4 regions of the Microbacterium sp. Y355 genome follow, and region 2 is predicted to be linked to each of the others. Evidence: predicted binding sites of a transcription regulator. Region 2 holds the regulator's gene; each other region holds the start of a gene.
The links. Region 2 encodes LexA, which represses DNA repair genes until DNA is damaged. Its sites were predicted from a motif close to TCGAACANNTGTTCGA; they were not measured.
Positions count from the first base shown of each region.

Region 1: the regulator LexA is predicted to act here: its motif matches at 2,341-2,356, upstream of AC1C2O_RS10175 (DUF222 domain-containing protein).
Region 3: the regulator LexA is predicted to act here: its motif matches at 2,080-2,095, upstream of AC1C2O_RS18325 (HNH endonuclease signature motif containing protein).
Region 4: the regulator LexA is predicted to act here: its motif matches at 4,815-4,830, upstream of recA (recombinase RecA).

Region 1 covers NZ_JCAIUD010000001.1:2,105,066-2,112,342, forward strand. Annotated here, with positions in the region: gene AC1C2O_RS10160 (WXG100-like domain-containing protein) at 31-705, opposite strand; gene AC1C2O_RS10165 (hypothetical protein) at 827-1,462, opposite strand; gene AC1C2O_RS10170 (WXG100-like domain-containing protein) at 1,466-2,167, opposite strand; gene AC1C2O_RS10175 (DUF222 domain-containing protein) at 2,388-3,728, shown strand; gene AC1C2O_RS10180 (hypothetical protein) at 3,765-4,628, opposite strand; gene AC1C2O_RS10185 (hypothetical protein) at 4,625-5,284, opposite strand; gene AC1C2O_RS10190 (hypothetical protein) at 5,281-5,979, opposite strand; gene AC1C2O_RS10195 (hypothetical protein) at 6,039-6,737, opposite strand; gene AC1C2O_RS10200 (ABC transporter substrate-binding protein) at 6,820-7,277, opposite strand, start outside.
Region 2 covers NZ_JCAIUD010000002.1:378,760-386,036, forward strand. Annotated here, with positions in the region: gene AC1C2O_RS18850 (S9 family peptidase) at 1-574, opposite strand, end outside; gene AC1C2O_RS18855 (methylenetetrahydrofolate reductase) at 773-1,720, shown strand; gene metE (5-methyltetrahydropteroyltriglutamate--homocysteine S-methyltransferase) at 1,744-4,059, shown strand; gene lexA (transcriptional repressor LexA) at 4,190-4,876, opposite strand; gene AC1C2O_RS18870 (LysM peptidoglycan-binding domain-containing protein) at 5,140-5,514, shown strand; gene AC1C2O_RS18875 (histidinol-phosphate transaminase) at 5,528-6,622, shown strand; gene hisB (imidazoleglycerol-phosphate dehydratase HisB) at 6,619-7,224, shown strand; gene hisH (imidazole glycerol phosphate synthase subunit HisH) at 7,221-7,277, shown strand, end outside.
Region 3 covers NZ_JCAIUD010000002.1:265,712-272,988, reverse strand. Annotated here, with positions in the region: gene AC1C2O_RS18340 (ribose-phosphate diphosphokinase) at 1-439, opposite strand, end outside; gene glmU (bifunctional UDP-N-acetylglucosamine diphosphorylase/glucosamine-1-phosphate N-acetyltransferase GlmU) at 448-1,881, opposite strand; tRNA gene AC1C2O_RS18330 (tRNA-Gln) at 1,883-1,954, opposite strand; gene AC1C2O_RS18325 (HNH endonuclease signature motif containing protein) at 2,105-3,349, shown strand; gene AC1C2O_RS18320 (MarR family winged helix-turn-helix transcriptional regulator) at 3,385-3,879, shown strand; gene AC1C2O_RS18315 (pseudouridine synthase) at 3,885-4,793, shown strand; gene AC1C2O_RS18310 (L,D-transpeptidase) at 4,790-5,689, shown strand; gene AC1C2O_RS18305 (ABC-F family ATP-binding cassette domain-containing protein) at 5,724-7,277, opposite strand, start outside.
Region 4 covers NZ_JCAIUD010000001.1:868,569-875,845, reverse strand. Annotated here, with positions in the region: gene AC1C2O_RS04395 (ribonuclease J) at 1-125, shown strand, start outside; gene AC1C2O_RS04390 (FtsK/SpoIIIE family DNA translocase) at 189-2,999, shown strand; gene pgsA (CDP-diacylglycerol--glycerol-3-phosphate 3-phosphatidyltransferase) at 2,999-3,577, shown strand; gene AC1C2O_RS04380 (CinA family protein) at 3,583-4,065, shown strand; gene AC1C2O_RS04375 (helix-turn-helix domain-containing protein) at 4,222-4,530, shown strand; gene AC1C2O_RS04370 (DUF3046 domain-containing protein) at 4,540-4,764, shown strand; gene recA (recombinase RecA) at 5,026-6,081, shown strand; gene AC1C2O_RS04360 (regulatory protein RecX) at 6,147-6,794, shown strand; gene miaB (tRNA (N6-isopentenyl adenosine(37)-C2)-methylthiotransferase MiaB) at 6,853-7,277, shown strand, end outside.

The DNA of each region.
Region 1 (7,277 bases), on a different contig from region 2:
GCCGTATCGCGGCTCTCGCTCCTGCGCTCATCAGGCGTCCCCTCCGAAATCGAGTGCGGAGAATTCCGAGAAGAACGTCGACGTCAACGTCTGAATATCCGCACCGTGCAGCTTCATCTCCGACTGCGCATCCTCCAACGCCTGCAGATCCGCGTAAAACTCATCCGAATCGCCCACAGAACTTTCCACCATCGGCGCATCCAAGATCGCATCAAGCACCGCAGGCAATTGCTCGGCCATCGGCTCAATCGCCATCGGCAGAAGCTGATTCAGCAACTGCTCCACTGCGATGTCCACCGCCGCATTCAGCAGCTTCTTCTTGATCAGCAGCATCGGACCCGCGCCCACCGCAGTGATCGGATTCGTCAACATCGCAACCAATGTGACCAACGTTGTCGTCACATCGACGATGACCTTCATCTTCAGCGCGAAGATCGCGTCTGCCCCGATATCCATCGCCGTCGACGCCGGCGGCATAATATCGATCAGTTTCTGCAGGTTCTGCGAACGATTCGTGTTCCATGCGCTCATCGTCGCGGGGCCCGTGTGACCCTTCATCGCACCGCCAAGGTCCCCATTGACCTTGCGATCCACAGCCTGAATCACTGTTTCCAAATCCGAACCAAAGGTGCGCACCAGGACAGCGCCCTGGCGCACCTCGTCCTCGTCGATATCCGGCCATTCAAAACCCAGCTTCTCCAACACCCAGACAAGCTCGTTCGGCAACATCATTCCCACGATCGCACCTCCTGGATCGACTGTATGATCCGGGCGCAGGCACCACCATGGGTAGCGCTTCCCACATAGCGGTGTCCGTGCACGCCGCTCACTCTCCGGGGTAATCGATCTCGATACTCGCGAAGCGCGTGTCTGGGATCAGGTTGATCTCGACCGTCGCACCATTGAGAGAGCCGGGTTCCAGTCCGAATCGTTCCTCGATCTCGGCGTGACTGAGACCTGTCAGATCGTTTGCCTCGCTAGCAGGAGCGAGGAATCTCGTGTCTCCTTGGCTCGTTTTGCCGTACTTGTCTGGGTCGTCCTGCCCGATCGCATCTTCATACAGCTCTTCGACGAACTGCCCCGGCACCTTCTTCGGCACGTCCTTGATCTCGTCGAGGACGTCGCCGGGGAGCGCACGAACGTCCTTGCCCAGCGACAGTCCGAGATCACGGGCAGAGTTGTAGTCCGGGTTGCGGTGTCGCGGCTCGTGTCCGAACGACTCGCGACCGCGTGTGACATCCTCGACGATTTTGTACTTCTTCGCGTGCGACGTGGACGGTTCAGCGCGGTGCTGCGGAGTGCTGTCGCGTCCGCGACGGTCCACGCCACGAATGCGGTCGGCATCTGCCCGGTGCTTTCCGCCGCGTTTGCGAAACGCACCCGCGAAACCCTGTTTGAACTCGCGCCCTGCGCCATCCACGGCATCCACGAGGTCTCGCATCAGCGTCTTCATCGATGACATCGTTCACTCCCCTGAGATCTGTAGGTTGGCGAGGTCTGCGAGCAGTCGATCCGTCAGATCCTCGACATCGGCGGCGTGCGCATCCATGTCGTCGGCTGCCTGGTCGAGAGCTACGAGATCCGCGTAAAACTCGTCCGCGTCGCCAACTGCGCCCTCTACGACGGGAGCGTCCAGCATCGCCAACACCAACCCCGGCACCTGTTCCGCGAGGGGTTCGATCGCCAGCGGCAGCACCTGGTTGATGACCTGCTCGAGCGTCGCCTCCATCGCCATCGAGAAGAGCTTCTTGCGTGCCAGGATCAGCACAGCGGCGCCGCCCAGCCCGAACGGCCCTGCGGCCAGCAACGGGATCAACTGGGCGAGAGTGACCGTGACGTCGATGATCACCTTCATCTTCAACGCGAGCACGATATCCGCGGCGAGGTCGATACCGGTGGCTGCGGGTCCGAGAATATCGAGCAGCTGTTGAACATTCTCGGAGCGGTTGCGATTCCACCCGGTCACATGTGCGGTGCCGGTCTGTCCGACCATAGCGGCACCGAGGTCGCCGTTGATGCGACGATCGGCTGCCTGCACCAGCGTCTCCATGTCGTCGCGGTAAACGCGCACGAGACCGGCGGCCTTCCACACCTCATCTTCATCGATGTCAGGCCATTCGAGCCCCATCTTGTCCATCACCCAGATGAGCTCGTTCGGCAGCATCATTCCCACGGCAACCACCTCCGGCTATGACGCTACCGAGGGGCGAGTGCAGAGGCGATGGGGAGATCAGCCCATCACGCTGGTATTTTCCCTTCAGTAATCGTTTAAAGATTCTAAGGTGGAATATCTTCTCGCTTCGGATCAAACCCTTCAATCTCAGGATATTTCCACTGTTTTAGAACAAATCTTCGATACTGACTCGATTTTGCGATAAGCTGAAGACATGTCAAAGCTGACCGTTCTGCACCAGGCGCTCTCTCGCCTTGATGAAGTGTGGGCAGACGCCAGCGAGGCAAATGACCTTTCGAGGGAACAGCTCATCGCGGTCACGAACGCGGTCGGCCTGTTGCAGCGTCGGTTGGATGCTGTGCATGTCGATGTGGCGGCGGGGATTGCGAGCGAGTCACGTCCTGAGCTCGGCGCCGACTCTCTGGCGAAGCAGCAGGGATTCCGTTCGGCGTCAAAGCTGATCGCGGCGGCGACTGGCGTGTCGACTGGGGACGCGTCGCGTCTGATCAAGGTGGGCGAGGCAACCGCGATCCGCACGGATCTGCTGGGCTCGCGCCTGCCTGCGAAGTACCCGCTTGTGCGGGAGGCGATGGAGGCCGGGACGCTCAGCGCGCAGGCGGCGGCGTTGATCATCGCAGTGCTGGAGCGGTGCCGGATCGCGGCCGGGCTGGAGCAGACGTCCGAGGGCGAGCAACTGTTGGTTGACGCTGCACCGGGACTCGCGCTCGATGAGGTGCGCCGACTCGTGGTGCGCGTGGAGGCATGGCTGGATCCAGACGGTATGGAACCGCGTGAGGATGAGCAGCGCGGCAGACGTTCGCTGACGTTCCACGAGCGTGGCGGGCGGTTGCACTTCGACGGGGACTTCGACGTCGAGACCGGTGCGCCGATCGTGGCCGCGCTCCGCGGTTACGTGTCCGCCGCGTTCGCCGCCCGCAAAAACGCCCCCGATCCGGATGCTCCGGATGCCGACCGCCGTACTGTCGCGATGTTGCAGGCCGACGCGCTCGCCCTGTTCTGCTCTCACGTCCTCGGTTGCACATCGCGCACCCCTGTTGCCGGAGCGACGGTCATCGTCCGCATCAACTATGCAGACCTCGTAAACGGCACCGGGTCGGCGACCATCGACGGCATCGACCAGCCCGTCAGCGCAGGCGCCGCACGGCGAATGGCCGCAGGCGCCGGCGTGATCCCGCTCGTCCTCGGTGGCGACAGCGAAATCCTCGACTGGGGCAGACACAAACGCCTCTTCACAAAAGCACAACGCCTCGCGCTCGTAGAACGCGACGACGGATGCGCGATGTGCAACCTCCCACCCGAGATGACCAAAGCACACCACCTGCGATGGTGGAAACGCGATCAGGGACGAACGGACCTCTCCAACGGGATCCTCCTGTGCGAGACCTGCCACCACCGCATCCATGACAACGGCTGGGAAATCCGCATCGACGGGTCGGGTATCACCGCAGGGGTCTGGTTCATCCCGCCCGCCTACGTCGACCCCGCACGCACCCCACGCTTAGGCGGCCGCGCACGATTCGACATCGCGGCCTGACTGTCCGCGACACACTCTCGATCGCCGGGAGCGTGGTCAGCGCGGCGGTTCTCCAGGCACGAAGTAGCGCAGCGGCGATAGGCCAGTGCGCACGACGGCCTCGCCAGCGGCATCGAGGAACTCGTTCATTGTCGCCACGCTGAGTGTGCCTGCCGGATCCGCGATGATCACATTGTCAACGACTGGCAGCAGCGTCGCGGTGCCCTTCGGCCAGGTCGCGAACGTGGTGGTGACACCGGTCTCGAGGACCTGAATCTTGGGGTCGGCGAGGTGAACATCGGGACGCTGGAGCGCCACGGTCTGCGCCTCGTACGCACGCACGCCGAACAAACGGAGTACGCGCTGGATGCGCATCTCGAGCGCCGGGAAACGCTCGAGCCACGGGAACGGTGCCCAGGCGCCGTCATCAAGGACGATGGGGTGAGCGCTCACCAACGGACCACCCGCGTCATACAGTTCCTCAGCCAGGTCTAGAACGCGTGCGATGCCGGCCTCGTCGTCGGCTCCTGCGATCACAAGTCGGTCACGCGACAGCGCGAACACGACCGGGGCGCCCTGAAGCGCCACCGCTGCGGCACGCGTGCGATCGATCAGCACTGCCGAAGCCAGCACTTCATCGTTGATGACGATCGTGCCCGCCACGACGTCGGGCAGTGCGCCCGCCGTTGCTACGGCCGCAGCCACCGCATCGCTGAACGGGCGTGACCATTCCTCTGCCTGCCCCCGAGTGACCGCCGCGCGAATGTCGCCTGCATCCAGTCCGACGAAGATCTCGCCGCCGACATACTCCACCCGAGGATGGGCGTCGCCCGGAGCCGTGATCGACAGCACTCCGAGCTCGCTCGCACCGTAGATGCGTGGCACCACGTTCACGTCGACGTTCCCAAATGCACCTGTCATGAGTCCTGCCCCTCTTCGTCCACCCTTGCCAGGGTATCTGCCGTCACAGACGCCTCCCGACGTGCGAACTCGACCACTTCCGCCCACGACCAGCTGAGGTCCAATCGCGGTATCTTCTTCGCAGGTCGGCGCGTTGACACCCAACCGCTCGGAACCACGTGCACGGCGATCATTGTCTTCGGGGCCGGTAATGGTTCGCCGTGAACGACCAGGACCACCGCACAGTCGCCGAATTCCCACCAGTCAGCTCGTCTGACTCCTGTGCGCACCAGCTCCGACACATATCGCCCACTCTGACCGGGCTCAGGGGCAAGATCGATCGCGATCGGATTGCCCTGCCTGTACGAGCATGAACTCCGAACATCGATCCAAAGCTCGTTGGCTCGATCACGCAGCTTTTGTCGTTCGGATGCATCCCCGTCACGCTGAAGTGGCTCCCAGGACAGCGGCACGATCCACGCCGCACCTTTCGACAGAAGAGGTACGTTGTTCGCGAGCCACTGATCAGTGCGGTCCAGCGTCAGTCCGGGGGCCGTCAGTCGAGCTTCGACGGCGCGAATGATCACTTCCCCGCTCACGATGAGCTTCTCCCCGCTGAATGAAATCACGGCGCCAGTACGGACCGAGTCAGGAGCAAAGGCCGTTTCGAGACTCATGGTCGCGTCGGCATGCTTTGGCTCGTTCCGGGCCAAAGTCCGGGGTTATAGTCATCGCCGCCGTTGGGTATGACGTTGCCATCGTTGTCCAAGATGGCCCCTACTCCGGTGGCGCTTCCAGGAATGTCAATCACTGCCTCTGGAACCCCCGTCGGCAGGTAGCCTCCCGGAATCCACTGGGCGTTCGCGCCGCCTTCGTTGCCGGAAGGCATGCGGATGTTGGCGAGTTCGGACGGATCAAAGTGACGGATTTCCAAGGGAAGCGGGTTGCCGTCCGCATCGAAGAAGTCACTTGGCTGCATCCCGAGCCGATCCGCAAGTTCAAAGGGATTTCCACCCGTCTCGTCAAGAATCTCCTGCAGCTGCGAGGTGGGGAACACGTAGGTGCTTCCCCCATTGCCTGGGCCCCATTTGTGCAGAGAGTCTGAGAAGTAGATCCGGCTCGCGCCGTCTTCAAATTGGGCGAGGTGATTTCGGATGTAGTCGTCGTCGAGGTACTCGCTCGGGTCGGGACGGTCGCCCTTGCCCCAGCTTTCGACCTGGTTCGGATTCCAGCCGGAATCCGTGTTCCAGCCATCCCGCAGCTCCTGCGGCACGCCGGTGTTGTCAAGATCAGTGACGTCGCTGTTGTTGCGCTTGTGCGCATTACCGTGCTTGCGGAACATCTCCGCGAGCTGCCGCACGTGAATCGGCATGCCATCAAGCGAATGCTTAATGGCATCGGCGATCTCTGAACCAGGACCCCTACCCATACTCAGTCTCCCCCGATGTTGAGCGTGGCGAGATCTGCCATCAGCCGCTCCGTCAAAGTCTCGATATCGGAGGCGTGCATTTCCATGTCACCCTCCGCTTGTTCCAAAGCCTGCAGATCGGCATAGAACTCATCCGGGTCACCCGCGACGGCCTCGACGATCGGCGATTCCAGCGCCGCCATGATGGCCGCCGGAAGATGCTCAGCCAATGGCTCGACCACCATCGGGAGCACCTGATTCAATGCCTGCTCCACCGCGATATCAACCGCCGCATTCAACAGCTTCTTCTTGATCAGCAGCATCGGACCCGCGCCCACCGCCGTGATTGGATTCGTCAACATCGCCACCAACGTGATCATCGTCGTCGTCACATCCACGATGACCTTCATCTTCAAACCGAAGATCACATCAGACGCGATATCGACGCCCGTCGGTACGGGACCCAGCAGATCCAGCAGCTTCTGCAGATTCTGCGAACGGTTCGTATTCCACGCGCTCACATACGCGGGACCCGCCTGGCCACGCATCGCCATCGCAAGATCCCCGTTGACCTTCCGGTCCATCACTTGAATCTTCGACTCCAGCTCACCGTGGAACGCGCGAACCATCTCGCCGCCTCGACGTAGCTCGTCCTCGTCGATGTCCGGCCACTCGAACCCCAGCTTCTCCATTACCCAGATCAGCTCATTCGGCAACATCATTCCCACAGCAAAACCTCCAGAGGAGACTCTACGGGTCGCGACCGCTGCCTCGCGATGGGGAGAACAACCCACAGCGTCCGGTTCACGGCACGACCGCCCACTGCACGGAGCCGTACGTCAACGGAGCCGCCGCGCCGTTGCGTGATGTGACGCCGGTCACGTCGCGATCGCTGATCGTCACCCGCGGATTCGCCGCGATCGGAAGTGCGATGGCGGCACGCACAATCGTCGCCTCAATCTGCGCACGAAGATCTCGTGCTTCGTAGATATCAGTGGTCTGGGCGAGCTGAGTGATCAGGGCGTCACGCTCCGGATCCGCGTGGCGAGTGATGGATGCGTCACCCTGACTGCCCCACTGCGCAGCGATCTGCCCTGGCGTCTGCGGGATCGGCACTCGGGCGATCACTGCATCCCACCCGCGCTGTACGAGCGCGCCGTCGAAGTCATCGCTGCCGCAGTCGACCACGCTCCAGCCGAATTCGCCTGCGGCATCCCGAAGCGCCGCGAACGCCCCGACCGCGAACTCGCTCCGCCGGTCGT
Region 2 (7,277 bases):
ACTGGGCCAGCTGCCATGGCATGTGGTGGTCGCTCCACTGCACCCATGCGATGCGCGTGCCGTCGGGGGAGAGGGCAGGATGTGCGACGAACCCGGAGGTCGCAATGATCTGCTGAACGTCGCTGCCGTCGGTCGGGATCTCGACGATCGCGCGGCGGTGCCGATCGTCGGTGAGGTCCTCGCGCACCGCGAAGAGGCGACCGTGCTGCAGTCGTAGGCCGCCGTGGTTCGGGCCAATGCCGTTCGGCCCAACGGGCGTGAGTGGCTGCGGCGAGCCGCCCCGGAGCATCCGGTACACCCTCTGGTCGTTCGCATCGACGAAGAACAACGTGCCGTCGGTGTCCGCGGTCCATGCGCCGCCACCGTACTCGTGCACCCGCGAACGAGCGTTCCATGGCTCAGGCAGCAGCACGTTGCCGTTCGAGCTGCGCACTGTGACACGCCCACCTTCGGCCGGCACCGACTCGCCCCACCAGATCTCATCGCCGACGAACCGCGCACCGTCTATACGGGGCGCGGATGAGGCGATATCGACTGCGTGAAATGGAGAAGGCCAGGTACCGTACGGCTGCATGCTTCGACCCTATGCGGTGACGTTCTGACACACGGCGTCACACACTGTGCGCGAGGTGGCATCAGTGCCATAAGTTTCTGGAAACGGCCGGTTTATCCGGACGTGGAGCGACAGCCGAGCCCGGCACCCGCCCGCGAACGATCCAGTGTCTGGGGTCGTCCGCGGCTGCCCTGCCCACTCTGTCACCCCAGGAGAATGATGTCTTCCGAGTCTTTGACGCTCGGGACCCCACGTGTCCCTTTCTCCTTCGAGCTCTACCCGCCGCGTTCGGCTTCGAGCGACGAGGCGCTGCGCGAGACTGTCCGTCAGCTAGCGGCGGCGGGGCCTGAATTCATCTCCGTCACGTACGGCGCCGGCGGCTCCACTGGTGGACGCTCACTCGACGTGCTGCGCTTCATCCGCGAGTACACCGACGTCGAGCCGCTCGCGCACCTGACATGCGTCGGCAATACCTATGCGGGTGCGGCTGCGCTCATTCGTGAATTCTTGGATGCTGGCATCCTCAGCTTCCTCGCCCTTCGCGGTGACCCACCCACCGGTCAGCCGGAAACCTTCCTCGGCGATCTGGAGAGCTCCGCGCAGCTCGTACAGCTGATTGGCCGTGTGCAGGCCGAGCGTGCTCCGTATGAGGAGACGCCGATTCCTGGTTTTCCAGGGGCCGCTCGCGTCACCCGGGGGCGCGATGTCAACATCGCGGTGGCTGCCTTTCCCAAGGGGCATCCACGCTCTGCCCACCGCACGCAGGACGTCGAGGCGTTGCTTGCCAAACAGGCCGCCGGGGCGACTTTCGCGATCACACAGCTGTTCTTCCACGCCGACGACTACCTCGCGTTTGTCGAGCGTGCGCGGGCCGCTGGAGTCACGATTCCGATCCTTCCTGGCATCATGCCGATCACCTCGCCCGCCCGTCTGGGCCGTGTGCTCGAGCTCACCGGCGAAGACCTGCCCAGCGAACTTTCGATCGCGCTGGAGGTCGAGCCGACGGCCGAAGGTCGTCGCGAAATCGGCACCCAGTGGGCATCACGTCTGACCCGCGAGGTGGTGGCCGGCGGCGCACCAGGAGTGCATTTGTACGCGTTCAACCAACACGAAACCGTTCTCACCGTTCTCGCCGAGGCAGGCGTTCTTCCTGCCCTGCGTCACTAGATCCCTCCCCGAAAGGAAACATCATGACCGCATTCCCCCAGGGGACTATCCTCGGCTACCCGCGCATCGGCCGCCGCCGCGAGCTGAAGAAGGCCGTCGAGGCGTTCTGGGCCGGCCGCTCAGACCTCGCAGCGCTGGAGCAGACTGCTGCCGAACTGCGTGCAGCGAGCCGTGAGCGCCTCGCATCCCTCGGCCTCGGCCGCACCGATTCGGCGATCCCGGAGTCGTTCTCGTACTACGACCAGGTGCACGATGCCGCCGTCACTGTCGGCGCAATCCCCACCCGCTTCGACAACCTTCGCGAGGCGGACGGCTCGATCGGGCTACCGGCGTACTTCACCATCGCGCGCGGCGAGGGCGAGCGCGCCGCGCTCGAGATGACCAAGTGGTTCGACTCGAACTACCACTACCTCGTTCCCGAGATCGGCCCTGAGACGACGTTCTCGCTGTCCAGCGACCGCGTCGTGCGTCAGGTCGAAGAGGCTGTCGCCGCCGGGTTCGTCACGCGCCCCGTCGTCGTCGGCCCTGTCACCCTGCTGGCGCTGGCGAAGGCATCGGATGCCGCGCCCGAGGGCTTCGACCCGCTGTCGCGTCTCGATGACCTTGTCCCCGTGTACGTCGAGCTGCTTGCTCGTCTGAAGGCCGCCGGCGCAGAGTGGGTGCAGCTGGATGAGCCGGCGCTCGTCAGCGAGTCACTTCCCGCGTCCGCTGAGCAGTTGGCGGATGCCGCGGCACGCGCGCTGGCAATCATCGGTGGTGCGACTGAGCGTCCGTCAATCCTCGTTGCGGCTCCGTACGCGTCGTTGGACGCCACGTTCGCCGTGCTGGCCGCGGCTCCCATCGAGGCCATCGCGGTCGACCTCGTGCGCGGCAGCGTCCCGACGGCGGTCGAGGGGCTTTCCGACAAGGTGCTCGTCGGCGGAGTGATCGACGGTCACAACATTTGGCGCGGCGACCTCGCCGCCGCGTTCGAAACGCTGGAGGCGCTGGGGTCGCTCGGTGCGGCTCAGGTCGCGGCATCCACCTCTACCTCGCTGCTGCACGTCCCACACGACGTGACCGACGAGTCGAAGCTCGACGAGCGCCTCGCCAGCTGGCTCGCATTCGCCGACCAGAAGGTCGAGCAGGTCGTCGCCCTTGCTCGTGGCCTCGGCTCGGGCCGTAAGGCGATCCAGGCAGAGCTGGATGCGGCATCCGCGGCACTCGCCGACCGCAGCAACGCACCAGGTGTGCGTGATGGTTCTGTGCGCTCGCGTGCACTTGCCGACGACGATTTTTCGCGCGTCTCGTATGCCGAGCGTGAAGCGGCTCAGGAAACGGCACTCGGACTGCCGGCGTTGCCGCTCACCACGATCGGCTCATTCCCGCAGACCGGCGACATCCGCCGTGCCCGCGCTCAGTACATTCGTGGCGAGCTGTCGCAGGATGACTACGACGAGTTCCTTCGCCGCGAGGTGGACACCGTCATCGAACTGCAAGAAGATCTGGGTCTTGATGTGCTCGTGCACGGCGAACCCGAGCGCAACGACATGGTGCAGTACTTCGCCGAGAACCTCGACGGCTTCTCGGTGACGGAGAACGGCTGGGTGCAGTCATACGGCTCGCGCGCCACGCGCCCGTCGATCCTGTGGGGCGATGTCTCACGTCCTGCTCCGATCACGGTCGGATGGTCGACCTACGCGCAGTCCAAGACCGCCAAGCACATGAAGGGCATGCTCACTGGGCCCGTGACGATCCTCGCGTGGTCGTTCGTGCGTGATGACCAGCCGCTGGGAGAGACGGCGAACCAGGTCGCCCTCGCGTTGCGCGATGAGATCACGGATCTCGAGGCTGCCGGCATCGCCATCATCCAGGTCGACGAGCCCGCGCTGCGCGAGTTGCTGCCGCTGAAGAAGGCCGACCAGCCTGCGTACCTGGAGTGGTCGGTGGGTTCCTTCCGCCTGTCGACGGGTGGAGCGGCAGCCGCAACGCAGGTGCACACCCACCTGTGTTACTCGGAGTTCGGCGTCGTCATCGACGCGATCCGTGCACTGGATGCCGACGTGACCTCGATCGAGGCAGCGCGTAGCCGCATGGACGTCGTAACGGACATCGCAGAGGTCGGCTTCGACCACGGCATCGGACCTGGCGTCTACGACATCCACTCCCCGCGCGTTCCCACGGTCGAGGAGATCGAGTCGCTTCTACGTCGCGCAGTCGATGAGATCCCGACGCGTCAGCTCTGGGTGAACCCGGACTGCGGGCTGAAGACCCGCGGCTACGACGAGACCACAGAGTCGCTGCGCAACATCGTCGAGGCCACCCGTCGCGTGCGCGAAGACATCTCAGTAACGGTCTGACCCTCTGGCGGCGCTGCGCGCTCCGTTCTCGGCGCTGGGCGCCGCCGAGAACGCACAAACCGTCCTTCCCGAAGCATAGGAAGGACGGTTTCTGTGTTCTCGATGTGCGTACGTATGTATAGGTGTTCGGTCAGACAGCCCGCAGCACAGCAACGACCTTGCCGAGCACCGTGGCGTCATCGCCGAGGATGGGCTCGAAGGCGGAGTTGCGAGGCAGCAGCCAGGTGTGGCCATCGCGCTGGCGGAACGTCTTCACCGTGGCTTCGCCATCAAGCATCGCCGCTACGATCTCACCGTTTTCTGCGGTGTTCTGCGTACGGATGACGACCCAGTCGCCGTCGCAGATCGCCGCGTCGATCATCGACTCGCCAGTGACCTTGAGCATGAACAGATCGCCCTTGCCGACGAGTTGACGGGGGAGAGGGAAGATCTCTTCGACCTGCTGCTCCGCCGTGATCGGGACGCCGGCTGCGATCTGACCGACCAACGGCACCATGGCTGCGTCGCCCACGGGAGTGCTGGAATCGGCAGGGTTCTCACCGCTGGAGCCCGGCAGATCGATCAGCACCTCCATTGCACGTGTCTTGCCAGGATCGCGTCGTAGATAACCGCTGAGCTCGAGCTGACCCAGCTGATGCGTCACGCTCGATAGCGACTTGAGGTTCACGGCATCGCCGATCTCGCGCATGCTCGGCGGGTAGCCGTGCGTGGCGATGGAAGTCTGAATGACCTCGAGAATCGCCATCTGCTTCGGGCTGAGGCTTTTACGCCGGCGAGTGCGCGGAGCCTCTGGGTCGGGTGCGGAGATGTCGCTCATGGGTGCTCCTTTGTACGCGATTCCGGTGCGGCTCTTCGAATGTCTGAGGTCCGTGATGAGGTGTGTCTATCGAAACCGTATCCGAGAAACACCTTGATTAGGAAGATCTGTTCGAGCGTGTCGGCGATTTCAGCGGTTCGGTTTCGAATAATTCTTGACAGATGTTCGAATTCGAAGATACATTCGGTACGTAGCTTCGCATTCACTGCTCCCGGCCGAGTGGTGAATGCGAACGCTACGCCAAAGACGCAGAGGAGAATCCCATGAGCACCATCAGCATCACCGCAGGCGCCGCTGTTTCGACTGGCACCACGCGGCCTCGAATGACGCGGCTGCGAATGACAACTCGTGGGCGTCGCGTGTTGCTTGCCGTCGCGGCACTCCCGCTGGCTGCGGGTATCGGCTTCGCAGCAATCAGCGGCGGCTCTGCCATCGCATCGGGCGAATCGGCGAGCACGGTAACCTTCGACACCGTGACGGTCCTGCCTGGTGACACGCTGTGGTCGATCGCAGAGTCGCTCGCACCGTCGACTGACCCGCGCACCGTGATTGGTGATATCGAGCGACTCAATGTCCTCAGCAACGGTTCGCTCCAGGTCGGCCAGCAGTTGGCCATTCCTGCGCAGTACAGCAACTGATCTCACCGTTAACATGGGGAGGGTGACTTCTTCACTTGGCGACTTACCCCTCCGCGACGATCTTCGTGGGCTTACCCCCTATGGCGCTCCGCAGGTTCCACTTCCTGTCGCGCTGAACGTGAATGAGAATACTCATCCCGTTCCGGACGAGGTGGCCAGCGACATACTCGATGACATCGCCGTCGCACTGCGCGATGTGAACCGATACCCCGACCGTGAGTTCACTGCCCTCCGCGAAGGCTTCGCCCGCTATCTCGGGCACGGTCTCGACGCATCGCAGATCTGGGCGGGCAACGGATCCAACGAGGTGCTGCAGCACATCCTGCAGGCATTCGCAGGCCCAGGGCGCACCGCCTACGGGTTTGCTCCCACCTACTCGATGTACCCGCTTCTTGCGCAGGGCACGGGCGCACGGTGGCAGGTCGGCGCTCGTCAGCCCGACTACACGATCACTGCCGATGACGCTGCTGCCCAGGTCAGGGAGGCAGCCCCCGATGTCGTCATGCTGTGTAGGCCGAACAACCCGACGGGCACTCCGCTCGGCATCGATGTCATCGAGGCCGTCTACGAAGCTGCACCGGGTGTCGTGGTTGTCGATGAGGCCTACTGGGAGTTCGCCCCACGAGACGCCGTCTCTGCTTTGACTCTCCTCGAGGGGCGTCCGCGTCTCGCGGTGTCGCGCACGATGAGTAAAGCGTTTGCGTTCGCGGGTGCCAGGGTCGGCTACCTCGCAGCAGACCCAGCGTTTATCGATGCGCTGCGGCTGGTGCGTCTGCCGTACCACTTGAGTGCGCTCACGCAGGCTGCGGCCGTCGCGGCTCTCCGCAACTCGTCCACGATGCTGGCGATGGTCGACGACATCGTCGAGCAGCGCGATCGCATCACAGCGACGCTGGAGGCGCTCGGTTACCTGCCACACGAATCGTGGTCGAACTTCGTTCTATTCGGGGGAGTGGCTGATCCGCAGGCCACCTTCCAGGCTCTGTATGATCGCGGGGTTCTGGTGCGCGATGTCGGAATCCCGAACCACCTGCGGGTCACGGCCGGTACTGAGTCCGAGACCACGGCATTCCTCGATGCGCTGGCCTCGATAGAATCAGATTCATGAGCGCTTCTCGTACCGCGACCCGTACCCGCAGCACATCTGAGTCGACAGTTGAACTCCAGGTGAACCTCGACGGCACTGGGCAGAGTCACATCGATACCTCGGTGCCGTTCTTCGACCACATGCTGACGGCTTTCGCGAAGCACTCGCTCACCGACCTGACCGTGCGTGCCTCGGGTGACACAAACATCGATGCTCACCACACTGTGGAAGACATCTCGATCGTGCTCGGCCAGGCGATCGGCGAGGCACTCGGCGACAAGGCCGGGATCTCTCGCTACGGTGATGCCCTGGTGCCGCTCGATGAGGCGCTCGCGCAAGCAGTGGTCGACATCAGCGGTCGTCCGTACCTTGTGCACACTGGTGAGCCCGCAGGGTTTGAACACCACCTCATCGGCGGGCACTTTACTGGCTCGCTCGTTCGCCACGTCTTCGAGGCGATCACCTTCAACGCCGCGCTCACCGTGCACGTGCGTGTATTGGGCGGCCGCGACCCACACCACATCGCCGAGGCAGAGTTCAAGGCCTTTGCGAGAGCGTTCCGCCAGGCCAAGGCTCTTGACCCTCTGGTGATTGGCATCCCATCCACTAAGGGCGCGCTGTGACCCGCACTCCCACTGTCGCGGTCTACGACTACGGGTCCGGCAACGTCCACTCT
Region 3 (7,277 bases), 110 kb from region 2:
GGTCGGCACCGGCAGTCTTGAGCAGGTCTGCGACGAGGCGGGCACTGATCGGCTCGCGACCGCGACCCTTCTTGTCCTGACGGGAGTACGGGTAGTACGGGGCGACGACGGTGATGCGCTTGGCAGAAGCACGCTTCGCGGCATCGATCATGATGAGCGTCTCCATGAGCCACTCATTGACCGGCGTACCGAAGGTCTGAATGAGGAACAGGTCGCATCCGCGGATCGAGACCTCGAAGCGGGCGTAAATCTCACCTGAGGCGAACGTGCGGTGTTCGACGGGTACCGGCTGGATGCCGAGTCCTTCGGCGACCGCCGCAGTCAACTCTGGGTGCGAACGACCGCCTGCGACGACGAGCCGCTTCTTGGTCTTCGCGATGAGCCCGGGGGCCACACCGTTGTCCCGATCCAGTTCAACGGTCTTCTTCTTGTGCCCCATGACCAGCCTTACTCTGCGGTTTTATTCGCTCGGGATGCCACTTCTGCGGCGCCCGTCCCGGCACGATTCTTCTCGACCCACCCCTCGACATTGCGCTGAGGGGCGACACTCAAGGCTAGGGCACCAGCGGGGACGTCCTTGCGGACGATTGCTCCCGCTCCGGTCTTCGCACCAGCACCAATCCTAACCGGCGCGACGAAGACGTTATGCGAGCCCGTGTGCACCTCGTCACCGATCTCGGTGCGGTGCTTGACGATGTCGTCGTAGTTCGCGGTGATCGCTCCGGCGCCGAGGTTGACTCGTTCACCGATCGTGGTGTCACCGACGTACGAGAGGTGCGGAACCTTGCTGCCCTCACCGATCTGCGAGTTCTTTGTCTCGACGAAGGTGCCGATCTTGCCGTTCGCGCCAAGCACCGTGCCTGGGCGAACGTAGGCGAACGGTCCGACGTTGGCGCCGGCGCCGATGACGGCGAGCGTGACATCGGCCCGGCGGATGACGGCGTCCTCACCGACCTCGGTGTCGACCAGCGACGTGTCTGGTCCGATCACGGCACCGGATTCGATGACGGTCGCACCGGAGATGATCGTGTTCGGCAGGATCGTGACATCCGCAGCGAGCTTCGCGTCGTCATCGATCCAGGTGGTCGCGGGGTCGATGATCGTGACACCCTCGCGCTGCCAGCGGCGCACGATGCGGTCGTTGAGCACGCGGCCGGCCTCAGCCAGTTGCACCCGGTCATTGATGCCGAAGGTCGCGGCGGTATCCACGGCGATCTCGGCTGCGACGATCTCCTGCGCATCACGCAGTAGCCCGATCACATCGGTGAGGTACATCTCACCCTGCGCGTTGTTCTGGTCGACCTTCGTCAGGAACGTGCGCAGCGCGGAGGCACGGAACACATAGACGCCGGAGTTGATTTCGGCGACCGCCGCCTCTTCAGCCGTGGCATCCTTCTGCTCCACAATGCGCGCCACGGTGCCGGTGGCGTCGCGGATGATGCGTCCATAGCCGGTCGGGTCGTCCAGCAGCGCGCTGAGCACAGTGGCCGCAGCGGAGGCTCCTCGGTGCGCGTCAACAAGTGCCTGGAGGGTCTCGGCCTCCAGCAGTGGCACGTCGCCGGAGAGCACGAGAACGTCACCCACGAAGTCATCCGGCAGCGCGTCGACAGCGATCTGCACCGCGCGCCCGGTGCCTGGAATCTCGTCCTGGTCGACGACGATGGCGTCCGGGTACTGCTCGGCGAGCACCGCGACGACGCGGTCGCGCTCGTGACGGACCACGACCTCGATGCGCTCCGCGCCGAGACGGGATGCAGTGGTCAGCACATGTCCGACGAGCGAACGTCCGCTGATCGAATGGAGCACTTTCGGCAATCGAGATTTCATGCGGGTGCCCTGCCCTGCGGCGAGCACGATGATCGCGAGCTTGTTCTCCGTCATGCTCCGCCGCCAGGATTCGAACCTAGACTTAACAGCTCCAAAGGCTGTCGTGCTGCCATTACACTACGGCGGACCGCGGCGATGAGGCCGCGAGACAATTCTGCCATGCCCGAGGGGGCACTCCCTGACCAATGAAATCCTGTATCGCTACGCACCCGAGATATATACGAGTATTCACGCCTCACTATCTTGACTTACTCGTATTGATCTTCGATAATGGAGTATGCCCATCGCAGAGCAGCGTCGAACGGATCCTTCGGTCGCCACCGACCGTCGCGCTGATCTGCTTGATGAATGGGTCGATCTGGGTTCCCAGATCGCGTCGTTGGAAGCGCTGCGGGCCATGGCACTCGCAGAACGCGCCGAGTTGCTCGCATACGAGACCGATCCCACGATCGTCTACAGTTCGATGGCGCAGCGCTCCATGGTCGCCGAGTTCGCGGCCGCAGGACACGTCTCCCCGAACACAATGGACATTCAATTCAGCTACGGGGTCGCGCTAGCAGCAGATTTCCCTGCAACCCTCCAGGCTCTTCGCGACGGCCGCATCAGCCGGCGGCATGCGGAAGTGATTCTGGATGCTGCGCCAGAAGGAGCGCACGACGGTGCAGATAACGGCGCGACCCTGCGCGCCGCGTACGAACGCGACGTCGTACCGTACGCATGCACGACGACGGCTGCACGCACACGCGTCCATGCCCGCGCCGTGACGGCGGCGCTCCGCCCCGTGAGCCTCGAGCAGGCTCACCGTGAGGCAAGAGAAGAACGCAAGGTTTCGGCCCGGTCCACTTCCGATGCGATGGCACAGTTCCTCTCGGTGATTCCTGAGATTATCGCGTTCGCCATCATCGACCGCCTGACCGCCATGGCCAAGACCCTGGACGACGATCGAACGATGGATCAGCGTCGAGCCGATATCTTTTGCGACCTGCTGCTCACAGCCATGCCGTCATGCCTCACAGGGTCCGATATGGAGGCGTTGCGCCCCTCTGTCCAGGTGACGATCGCCGCGAACACGCTCCTGGGCCGCGATGATCTGATGGCTGAGCTCGACGGAGTCGGACCGATCCATCCAGACATCGCTCGTACGCTGGCCGGGTATGCGCCGAGTTTCTCTCGTCTATTCCTCGACCCGAGCGGAATGGTCACGAACGTCGACACTTACGTGCCGTCGAACCGGATGAAGCGCTATCTACGGGCTCGAGATCAGCACTGCCGATTCCCCGGATGCCGAGTGAAGGCGGTCCGTTGCCAGATCGATCACAATTTTGATCGCGCATTGGGTGGGCCAACATCACTCAACAACCTCGCGGAATTCTGCTCGAGTCATCACCCCCTGAAGCACCCTGATGTCGATGTCCGTCATCGATGGACCGTTCGGCAGGAACCAGAAGGAACTCTGGTGTGGACGAGTCCGCTCGGACGCGAGTACATCGATGAGCCGACGCGACGAGTGATGTTCGCCTGAGAAGACAGCTGTTCGTCTGAGACGATAATGGACAGATGAGCGAGGCAGATGAAGTCGACCGGATCGTCGGCGCGTGGAACACCCAGCGCCCCGACCTCGATTTCTCGCCTCTCGAGGTGCTCTCCCGGATGGATCGCCTCTCCAAGCACCTCGACCGCGCACGCCGCGATGTGTTCCGTCGTAGTGACATCGAGACCTGGGAGTGGGATGTTCTTTCCGCGCTTCGCCGGGCGGGAACACCCTTCCAACTCTCTCCCAAGCAGCTGCTGCAGCAGACCCTCGTCTCCAGCGGCACCATGACGAACCGGATCGACCGGTTGGTGGGGCGCCGCTTCGTGCGCCGAGAGGCCGATCCAGGAGATGGCCGCAGCGTCCTGGTCACGCTCACCGACGATGGCCTCATCAGGGTTGATGCCGCGATCACCCGCCTCGTCGACGTCGAGGCCGAATTATTGCGAGTGCTGACCAGGGGCGACCGTGACCGGATGGCATCCCTGCTGCGCAAGCTCAGCCTGAGCTACGACTCCTGATGGCGATGTCCTCCCCGCTCCCCGTCCGCGATGGCGTCGGCGCCACGCGCCTGCATCTGCCACGCACAGGCCCCTGGCCGACAGCGAGCGCGTACATGGTCGAACGCTTCTTCCATCTCGATCCGGAATGGCTACGCGAACGCTTCGATCGCGGTGAGATTGTCGCCGCTGACGGCTCAGCCTTGACCCGCCACACTCCTCTGGATGCCGAGGAGTTCGTCTGGTACTACCGTGAGCCGCCGGCAGAGACCGAGATCCCGTTCCACGCCGAGATTCTGTATCAGGACGACGATCTCGTCGTGATCGACAAACCGCATTTTCTGCCGAGCACCCCAGCCGGGAAGTATGTGCAGAACTCAGCGCTCGTGCGATTACGGAGGCAACTCGACAATGCAGATCTCGCGCCGATCCACCGACTCGACCGCGCTACCGCCGGGCTGCTGATGTTCTCTGCCCGCGTGCAGACGCGCGGCGCTTACCAGGTGATGTTCCAGAATCGGCAGATCACGAAGGTCTACGAGGCGGTATCCGCACGGCCCGAACGCTGGGAGAACCCGTTCCCCGTGACAGTTCGCACCCATATCGAGAAGCTGCGCGGTCAGCTTTGTGTTGAGGTCGATCCGTCACGAGAGCCGAACTCGGAGACCCTCATCGAGCTGATCGATGCCAACGATCGATTCATCCACACGTTGCTGCGTCCGCACACCGGCAAGATGCATCAACTGCGGGTGCATCTTGCTTCCTTGGGCACCGGGATCCTGCACGACAATCTCTACCCGGTGCTCACCGACGAGAAGCCCGACGACCATGAACGGCCCCTCCAACTGCTCGCCAGAGAGCTGCGCTTCATCGATCCGCTGACGGGCGAGCACCGTGAGTTCTTGACGCGCCGCAGGTTACGGTACGCGCCATGAAGCGGCTCGGGCCGCGTGAGTGGACCCTCATCGGCGTCATCGGTGCCCTGGTTGTCGCGCTGGTCATTGTCCTCGCCGTAGTCTGGCCGCGCTCAGACGCCTCTCCGGACGTCGCCTCGCCCGCCACCAGTGCGCCGACCGCTACTCCGGTTCCGACGCCTACTCCCACGCCGACTCCGACAGGCTTCCCGGCGAACACCGCCGTCTACGACGCTCTCGCACTTCCAGAGGCGAATGTGTTCGCCGTGCTGCAGGATCTTCCGATCGACACCGACCCGGAGGCGCCGTTTGCCGGCTATACAGCCCGCGCCATCGCAGCTGCCGCGCCGGTCTGGGCCGATCCGCTCGGAGAGCCGGTGGCCGCGCTGCCGCGGGAGCACCGGTACGGCGGCACCACGGTCGCCGTGGTGGAGCAGCAGGAGAACTGGGTGCGCGTGCTGCTGACTGGGCGCCAGAGCATCCCGTCCGAAGGTAATTCAGCGCAGCTGACGGGATGGATGCGCACGGCTGATGTCGAACTGGCGATCATGGACACCACGGTCGAGGTGAGCTTGTCTGCGCGCACGATAGATATCGTGCGCGCCGGCGTTCCCGAGCGCATCGCGACAGACTTCGCATCGGGTGCTGAAGAATCCCCCACCCCGATCGGGCGATCCTTCATCCATCTGACCGAGGTCACCTCGTTCGATTACACGCGCGGTCACCCGATCGCCTACCTGTCGCTGCAGTCGCCCGTTCTCGACGGTTTCGGCGGCACGAACGTCGCTGTGACCGCGTTTCACTATCACGACAATCGCAGCGGGGCCATCTCGAACGGATGCATCCGCGTTGACGAAGCGGCGATCACGAGGCTCTCCGAACTGCCGGAGGGCACCGGCGTCAGCATCCATCCCTGACGAGCGACTGACGCGGGTTCGGTCCCTCTCGAGCTCAGCCGAGCTGGTCGCTGAGCTGCAACCAGCGCGCCTCGTGCTCTTCGACCTCGGCCTGCAGCGTGCTGATCCGCTTCATCTTGGCAGCGAGACCCTCATAGTCTGACTGATCGTGCTCGACGAGAGCGTGCTTCGCCTTGTCGATCTGCTGCGTCAGCTTCTGGATCTTTCGCTCTACTGCCGCGACTTCCTTCTGAGCAACGCGCAGCGCTGCACCGTCAAGGCCGGATGCCCGAGCGGTTGTCGAGGCCCCCTGCGACCGCGGAGCATTCTGTTCTGCTGTGCGGAGGCGGAGGTACTCATCCACTCCTCCTGGCAGGTGACGGAGCTTGCCGCCCATGACGGCGAACTGCTGGTCGGTGACGCGCTCGATGAAGTATCGGTCATGGCTGACCACGAGGAGTGTGCCAGGCCACGAGTCCAGCAGATCCTCGATCGCCGCGAGCATGTCGGTGTCCATGTCGTTGGTCGGCTCGTCGAGGATCAGCACGTTCGGCTGCTCAAGCAGGACGAGCAGCAACTGCAGCCGGCGCTGCTGACCACCCGAGAGATCCTTCACCGGCGTCGACAGCTGCGCGGATGAGAAGCCGAGACGCTCGAGCAGCTGGCCTGGCGTGAGCGCCTGCGCCTTGGAGCCGGTACCGAACGTGTACTCGGTGCGAAGGCCCTCGATGACCTTTCGCACCGGATCGTTCCAGACCGCAGTGAGCTCATCGATGCGCTGTGTCAGCGTCTGCACCTTGACGGTCGTGCCGCGCTTGACCCGACCGCTGGTCGGCTCGATGGTGCCAGCGACAAGCCCCAGTAGCGTCGATTTTCCCGCACCGTTCACGCCGAGGATGCCGGTGCGCTCGCCGGGCGCGATACGCCATTCCACATCGCGGAGCACTTCGCGCTCACCCTCGCCGATCCCAGACCCTGTCGCGGGATAAGTGACGCCGGCATCCAGCAGGTCGACGACGTCTTTACCAAGCCGCGAAACGGCAAGCGACTGCAGCGATACGGCGTCACGAATCTCTGGCACGTCGGCGATGAGTTCGTTTGCCGCATCGATGCGGAACTTCGGCTTGGTGCTGCGTGCAGGTGCTCCGCGGCGCAACCACGCGAGCTCCTTGCGTGCGAGGTTCTGACGCTTGGCCTCCGTCGCCGACGACATCCGGTCGCGCTCCACACGCTGCAAGATGTACGCGGCGTACCCGCCCTCGAAGGGCTCGACGATCCGGTCGTGCACCTCCCAGGTCTCATTGCAGACCTCATCGAGGAACCACCGGTCGTGTGTGACGACGAGGAAAGCGCCGGAGTTCACTGCCCAACGCCTGTTCAAGTGCCCTGCGAGCCAGGTGATCGCCTCGACGTCGAGGTGGTTGGTCGGCTCGTCGAGCGCGATGATGTCCCAGTCCTTGACCAGGAGAGTAGCGAGCGCAACACGGCGACGCTGGCCACCGCTGAGCCCCAGCACAGGCGCGTCCCAGTCCAAGTCGGCGAGCAGGCCCTGGATGACGTCGCGCACGCGCGCGTCGCCTGCCCATTCGTACTCAGGCACATCGCCGAC
Region 4 (7,277 bases), on a different contig from region 2:
CATCCGGCAACGGCGTCCGCGACACGCACGCGCTCTCACAGATCGTTCGTCGTACGATCGGCCGCTGGGTGAATCAGAAGCTGCGGCGTCGTCCGATGATCGTTCCGCTGGTCATCGAGGCGTAGCCGATTCGGCAGAAAGCCGCGTCATTACGCGGCAGTGTCGGTGCCCGAACGTAGTCTTCTCGTATGCCCAGGAGTACCCCGAAGACCTCGCGCGCGTCCGAGAAGACACCGACGCGCGCGTCCGAGAAAGCTCCGGCGCGCGCGTCCGAGAAAACTCCGACGCGTGCCAAGGCACCGGCGGCCCCGAAGAAGTACGTCGACGAGGCCGAGAGGCCGGCATTGGCCGTACGGGCATGGGTCGGCATGGCGCACGGCGTCGGCGGACTATTTCGCGCGTTCGGGCCCGAATCGCTGGAGAAGGACGATCGCCGCGACGGCTTCCCGTTCCTCCTCGTTCTGTTCGCGATCGCTGGGGCGGTCAATGAATGGTTCTTCATCGGCAACGAGATCGCGCAGAACATCAGTGCCTACTCGGTCGGCCTATTGATTGGGCGCACGGCATTCCTGATGCCCGTGCTGCTGCTTGTGCTTGCGGGCTGGTTGTTCCGGCATCCGTCGTCCGTGCACGACAACGGTCGGATCGGAATTGGGTTCGGGTTGTTCGTGCTCGCCATCGCCGGCATCTGCCATGTCGCAGGCGGGCGTCCTGAGCCGAAAGATGGCATGCCTGCGCTCAGCGCGGCGGGTGGTCTGTTCGGCTGGATGCTGGGTGAACCGCTGTCCTACCTCACCGAGATCGTTGCCTACATCGTCCTGGCGCTGCTAGCTGCGCTCAGCATTCTGATCATCACGAAGACTCCACCGAACCGCATCGGTGCTCGTCTGGGCGACCTGTACGCCTGGATGTTCGGAGCCGAGCGCACCGAGCCCCAGCCCGAGAAGGTCGTTGAAGAAGCTTCCAGCAATGAGACGGATGACTCGCTGCCCTGGTGGCGACGAAACAAGACTGGCCGTGAGGAAGACCCCGACGAGGGTCTGAGCTCGCAGGACCTCACCGAATTTCTGCTGCCGACAGACAACATGCCGATTGAAAACCTTCCGGCAGCGACCAAGCCGGTGGACAAGACTGCCTACGATCAATCAGTCATCGTCGCGGACGCATCGGATGCCGCGACTGAGATTCTGACTGATGTTCGGGGCGTCACGGCCGGTCTCGGCGAGCAGGGGAGCACTGCCCTGCTCGACGATTTCGGTGACACCGGTGAGCAGCCCGACCTCCCTGGACTCTCTGGCTTCGGCACGGAGGGCCCAGGCGACCACGGGCTGCAGGCTCCCATCGCCCCGTACATTCTGCCGTCGCCGGGTATCCTCAGCGCCGGGCCGCCGTCAGTGGCCCGCTCCGAGGCGAACGACAAGATCGTCGAGCAGATCACCAGCGTGCTGTCGCAGTTCAAGATCGACGCGAAGGTGACTGGCTTCTCCCGAGGCCCGACGGTGACGCAGTACGAGGTGGAAGTCGGTCACGGCGTCAAGGTCGAAAAGATCACGCAGCTGAGCGCCAACATCTCGTACGCCGTCGCATCGAATGACGTGCGCATCCTTTCGCCGATCCCTGGCAAGAGCGCCATCGGTATCGAGATTCCGAACACCGACCGCGAGACGGTTGCCTTGGGCGATGTCATCCGCTCACAGGCAGCCATTAAGAGTGCACACCCGATGACGGTCGGCGTCGGCAAGGATGTCGGGGGCAACTTCGTCGTCGCCAACCTCGCCAAGATGCCCCACCTTCTCGTTGCTGGTTCTACTGGATCTGGTAAGTCCAGCTTCGTCAACTCAATGATCACGAGCATTCTGATGCGTGCCCGTCCCACGGACGTGCGCATGGTGCTCATCGACCCGAAGCGGGTGGAGCTCACCAGCTACGCAGGTGTCCCGCACCTGATCACACCCATCATCACGAACCCGAAGAAGGCTGCGGAAGCCCTGCAATGGGTCGTGAAAGAGATGGACATGCGGTACGACGACCTTGCGTCGTTCGGCTTCCGCCACATCGACGACTTCAACAAGGCTGTTCGCGCCGGTGAGATTGTGCTTCCGGTGGGCAGTGAGCGGGTGCTCAAGCCGTACCCCTATCTACTTGTCGTCGTCGATGAGCTCGCCGACCTCATGATGGTCGCCCCGCGTGACGTAGAGGACTCGATCGTTCGCATTACGCAGCTTGCTCGTGCCTCCGGTATCCACCTGGTGCTTGCCACGCAGCGACCGAGCGTCGATGTCGTCACCGGGCTCATCAAGGCCAACGTGCCGTCGCGACTCGCGTTCGCCGTGACCAGCGTCACCGACAGCCGAGTGATTCTTGACTCGCCTGGCGCTGACAAGCTGATCGGCCAGGGTGACGCCCTGTTCTCACCGATGGGCTCCTCCAAGCCTTTCCGCCTCCAGGGTGCCTGGGTCGAGGAAAGCGAAATTGACGCGGTCGTCAAGCACGTCACGGCGCAGGCGCGGCCGGAGTATCGTCCGGACGTGCAGGAAGCGCTCGAACCGACCAAGAAGAAGGAAGTTGATGAGGACATCGGCGATGACCTCGAGGTTCTCCTTGCCGCGGCTGAGCTCATCGTCTCGTCGCAGTTCGGTTCGACATCGATGCTGCAGCGCAAGCTGCGCGTCGGTTTCGCGAAGGCCGGGCGTCTGATGGATCTGTTGGAGTCTCGCGAGATCGTCGGCCCGTCTGAAGGATCAAAGGCGCGTGATGTGCTGGTGGCGCCCGAACAGCTGTCTGCTGTCATGGCGCAGTTGCGCGGCGAGGATGGACCCGCCGCCTCCAATGCCCCGCCTGCGGCGCAGGCTGCGCCGGCGATGCCGGCCGCTCCGGTCGCTCCGGCCGCTCCGGTCGCTCCGGCGTACGATCCGATTGAGGCGCAGTTCGAAGGACTACCGGTCGTAAACGAAGATGACGGCGATGAAGACGCCTGGGGATTGACGGGACGCGACTGATGATGATTCCGCGGCAATTGCCGAACGCGATCACGATCGCCCGCATCCCGCTGGCAGTCGTCTTCTTCGTACTGCTCCTGATGGGCGGCAGTTACGGTCTCGACGACCTGGTCATTCGCTGGATCGCGGGCGGATTGTTCATCCTCGCGATCTCCACCGACTGGGTTGACGGATATCTCGCCCGCAAGTACGACATCGTCAGCGACTTCGGGAAGCTCTGGGACCCGATCGCAGACAAGCTGCTGACCGGTGCCGGCTTCGTCGGGCTGGCCATCCTCGGTGAATGGCCGTGGTGGGTTGTCATTGTCATCCTCATCCGCGAGTGGGGCATCACTGTGCACCGCTTCATCGTCTCGAGCAACCACATCGTCGCGGCCGCGTGGATGGGCAAGCTCAAGACTGCACTGCAAGGCGTCGCCCTCGGGTGGTGGCTGCTGCCACTTCATCAGCTGATCGGCATGGACTGGTGGACAGGTATCGGCGTGGTGCTGATGTACGCCACGCTCGCCCTGACGATCGCCAGTGGCATCGACTACGTCATCTCGCAGATGCGTGGTGCGCGGGCGCCGCATGAGTGACGTCTATGAGTGATACCGCCGAGTTAGTCGCCGTTCTTCGGGAGCGCAACTGGACGCTCGGTGTTGCCGAATCTCTCACTGGTGGTGCTCTTGCCGCCGAGATCGTCTCGGTACCTGGCGCGTCGGCGACATTTCTCGGGGCGGTGGTCGCGTATGCCACCCCGGTCAAAGCGACGTTACTCGGCGTGGATTCCGCTCTGCTTGACGAGCATGGCCCCGTGCACCCGCAGGTCGCAGAACAAATGGCCGTGGGTGTGCGGTCGGCTGTCCAAGTTGCGGGCCGACCTGCGGATGTCGGGATTTCGACAACAGGCGTAGCCGGCCCTGACTCGCCTGATGGACAGCGAGTGGGAACCGTGCACATCGGCGTCGCGACGCCAGATGGCGTGCACGCCCACGCATATCTTTTCGATGGTGATCGCGCGGCGATCCGCGCGCAAGCTGTGGATGCGGCGATCGCTGCCGTGCTTCACCAGGTACGGGAATAGCCGAGTGCATGCGACTGTTGCGTCTAATGTGCCAATGAAAGATGTGCTCACAACCAAAGCACAGCGTGAAACGATAGCGTTTTCATCAGGGAGTCAGGTTAGACTGGCGATCCGTTTAGAAGGAGCTCCGTTGAGGGGACTGGAGAGGAGGTTCCGATGATTCTTGTACGACAGGAAATCGGCGATGTACTGAGGGACTTCCGCCTGCAGAAAGGGCGTACGCTCCGGCAGGTCGCGAGCAAAGCTTCGGTTGCGCTCGGATACCTCAGCGAGGTCGAACGTGGGCAGAAAGAAGCATCCAGCGAGATTCTCGCCTCGGTTGCCGATGCGCTCGACGTACCCATCTCCTTGATCATGCGTGAGGTCGGCGACCGCATGTCTGTGCTCGAAGGCATTCAGGTCTTCCCGGATGTTGTTCCGGATGACCTCGTGGCATCGATCGAGCCTGAGCTCTCGCTGCACTGATCAACCTCTATGCGACGCAGTGAACTTCTTCGCGCGGTCGAACTTGAGTTCGGTGCGCGCGGATCCACTTTGATGAAGGATCTCGTTCTGGAGGCGCTGGGCAATCGCTCAGCGCTGGACGCGCTGGACGCGGGTGTGCCGCCGCGCGAGATCTGGTTGGCGCTGTGCATTGATACCGACGTGCCGGCAGAACGACGCTACGGCGTCGGCCGGCTGGAGTCGCGCAAGCGCTGAAGGCTCGGTCTTTCCACGCCCATCCGTCGATCAACACACTCGGCGTGTCGTCGAAGATGTGTTCGAAATACGCGTAGTGTTCTGCACAAGTGGTTTCGAGGTGTTGTTTTCCACCGTTCCTGGAATCTCCGACGCAATGTCTGAGGCTCCTCCTACGGTGAAGACAGGCCGAAAAGCCATACGCCTTGTCGGAGAGCTCGCCCCAGTCGGGGCGGCCGCGACAGCCTACAGGCGGCACCATGCGAACACGAGGAGCACGTCATGCCATCACCCGCAGACCGCGAGAAGTCCCTGGAATCAGCTCTCGCTCAGATCGACAGGCAGTTCGGAAAGGGCTCAATCATGCGATTGGGCAGCGACGAGCGCGCACCTGTCGCCGTCATTTCGACCGGCTCCATCGCCCTCGATGTCGCTCTCGGTGTTGGCGGGCTTCCGCGTGGCCGCATCGTTGAGATCTATGGCCCTGAGTCGTCGGGTAAGACGACGTTGACGCTACACGCGATCGCCAATGCGCAGCGCAATGGCGGTATCGCGGCCTTCATCGATGCTGAGCATGCGCTTGATCCCGAGTACGCGAAGAAGCTCGGGGTCGACATCGATGCGCTTCTGGTGTCGCAGCCTGACACTGCCGAGCAGGCACTTGAGATTGCAGACATGCTGGTGCGTTCCGGTGCCATCGACCTCATCGTCATTGACTCCGTCGCGGCCTTGGTGCCTCGCGCTGAGATCGAGGGCGAGATGGGTGACTCGCACGTGGGTCTGCAGGCGCGCCTCATGTCGCAGGCGCTCCGTAAGCTCACGGGTGGTCTCAGCCAGACGAACACCACGATGATCTTCATCAACCAGCTGCGTGAGAAGATCGGCGTCTTCTTCGGCTCTCCTGAGACGACCGCTGGTGGAAAGGCGCTGAAGTTCTACGCCTCGATCCGTTTGGACATTCGCCGTATCGAGACGTTGAAGGACGGCACCGATGCAGTCGGAAACCGTACGCGTGTCAAGGTCGTCAAGAACAAGATGGCGCCGCCGTTCAAGCAGGCGGAGTTCGACATCCTCTATGGCATCGGCATTTCGCGTGAAGGCAGCCTGATCGACTTCGGCGTCGAGCACACGATCGTAAAGAAGTCCGGCTCGTGGTACACCTACGATGGCGACCAGCTGGGGCAGGGCAAGGAGAACGCGCGCAACTTCCTGCTCAAGAACCCTGACATCGCGCTGACCATCGAGACGAAGATCAAGCAGAAGCTCGGCATTGGCGGCGCGTCCGCCGAGGTCGCTCCGGCATCTGCTGACGAGCTCGCACAGCGTCGTCCGGCCTGATTGTGATCAACTCGAACGGGGGCGAGGATCGCCTCGCCCCCGTCATCCCTCTTTTCGGCGGGAAGATGGCTTCGGCTTCGGCGCCCGCTCCGGCTCCGGCTTCGGCTCAGGATCCGTCGTCGCCTCTGCCCGAGCGGGCGCATTCCACCGGTGGCGAGATGCACGCGCCGGTCGATGGCCCTACCTCCATTGATGAAGACGATGACGATGACGACACGCGCAAGACGGCAGAAGCGGCTCTGGTCCGCAAGCTGAGGGCGCGCTCGCTTTCCATCTCAGAGGCCCGACAGGTGCTTCGTGGAAATGCACTGAGTGCCGCCCAAATCGATGACGTAATCGATGACTTCTGTCGGCGGGGCTACCTCGACGATGTGGGGCTGGCCGAACAGCTGGTGATCTCCGGCATCGAGCGCAAGGGGCAGGGGCGCGTGGCGCTCTCACGCTCTCTTTCGCAACGAGGCATCCCTCGCGACGTGATTGATGCGGCGCTGGACGAAGTGCCTGATGACGATGCGGAGCGCGCGCTGGAGTTTGCGCGCACGAAGGCGCGTTCGATGTCTCGACTCGACTTTGAGACAGCCCTGCGCCGGCTTGTCGGACAATTGGCCCGTCGCGGCTACGGCGGTTCTGTCGCCACGACCGCTGCGCGTACAGCGCTGAGCGAAGCGTCATCTGGCACTCCGACCAGAGGCGTACGGTTCGTCGATTCGTAGTGACGCTCTTCAACGGTTCGGAGATAGTCTCAGATTCCGCTCGTAGAATGGGTTCATCATGACTATTCCGCGCAGTGAACCGACGATCATCACGGCCTCGTCGGCAGCCGTCGACGCTGACGGACATCAGCGAACGTACGAAGTGCGCACCTTCGGGTGCCAGATGAATGTGCACGACTCTGAGCGTCTTTCCGGTTCGCTCGAGAGCGCGGGCTATCTCCGCGCTGACGACGGGGCGGAGGCCGATGTCGTCATCATCAACACCTGCGCAGTTCGCGACAACGCGGCAGGCAAGCTCTACGGCACGCTCGGTCACCTCGCGTCGGTGAAACGGCGCAAGGACGGTATGCAGATCGCCGTCGGCGGGTGTCTGGCACAGATGGACAAAGACGTCGTACTCGACAAGGCGCCCTGGGTTGATGTCGTGTTCGGCACGCACAACATGGGCTCGCTGCCCGGCCTGCTCGAGCGCGCGCGTCACAA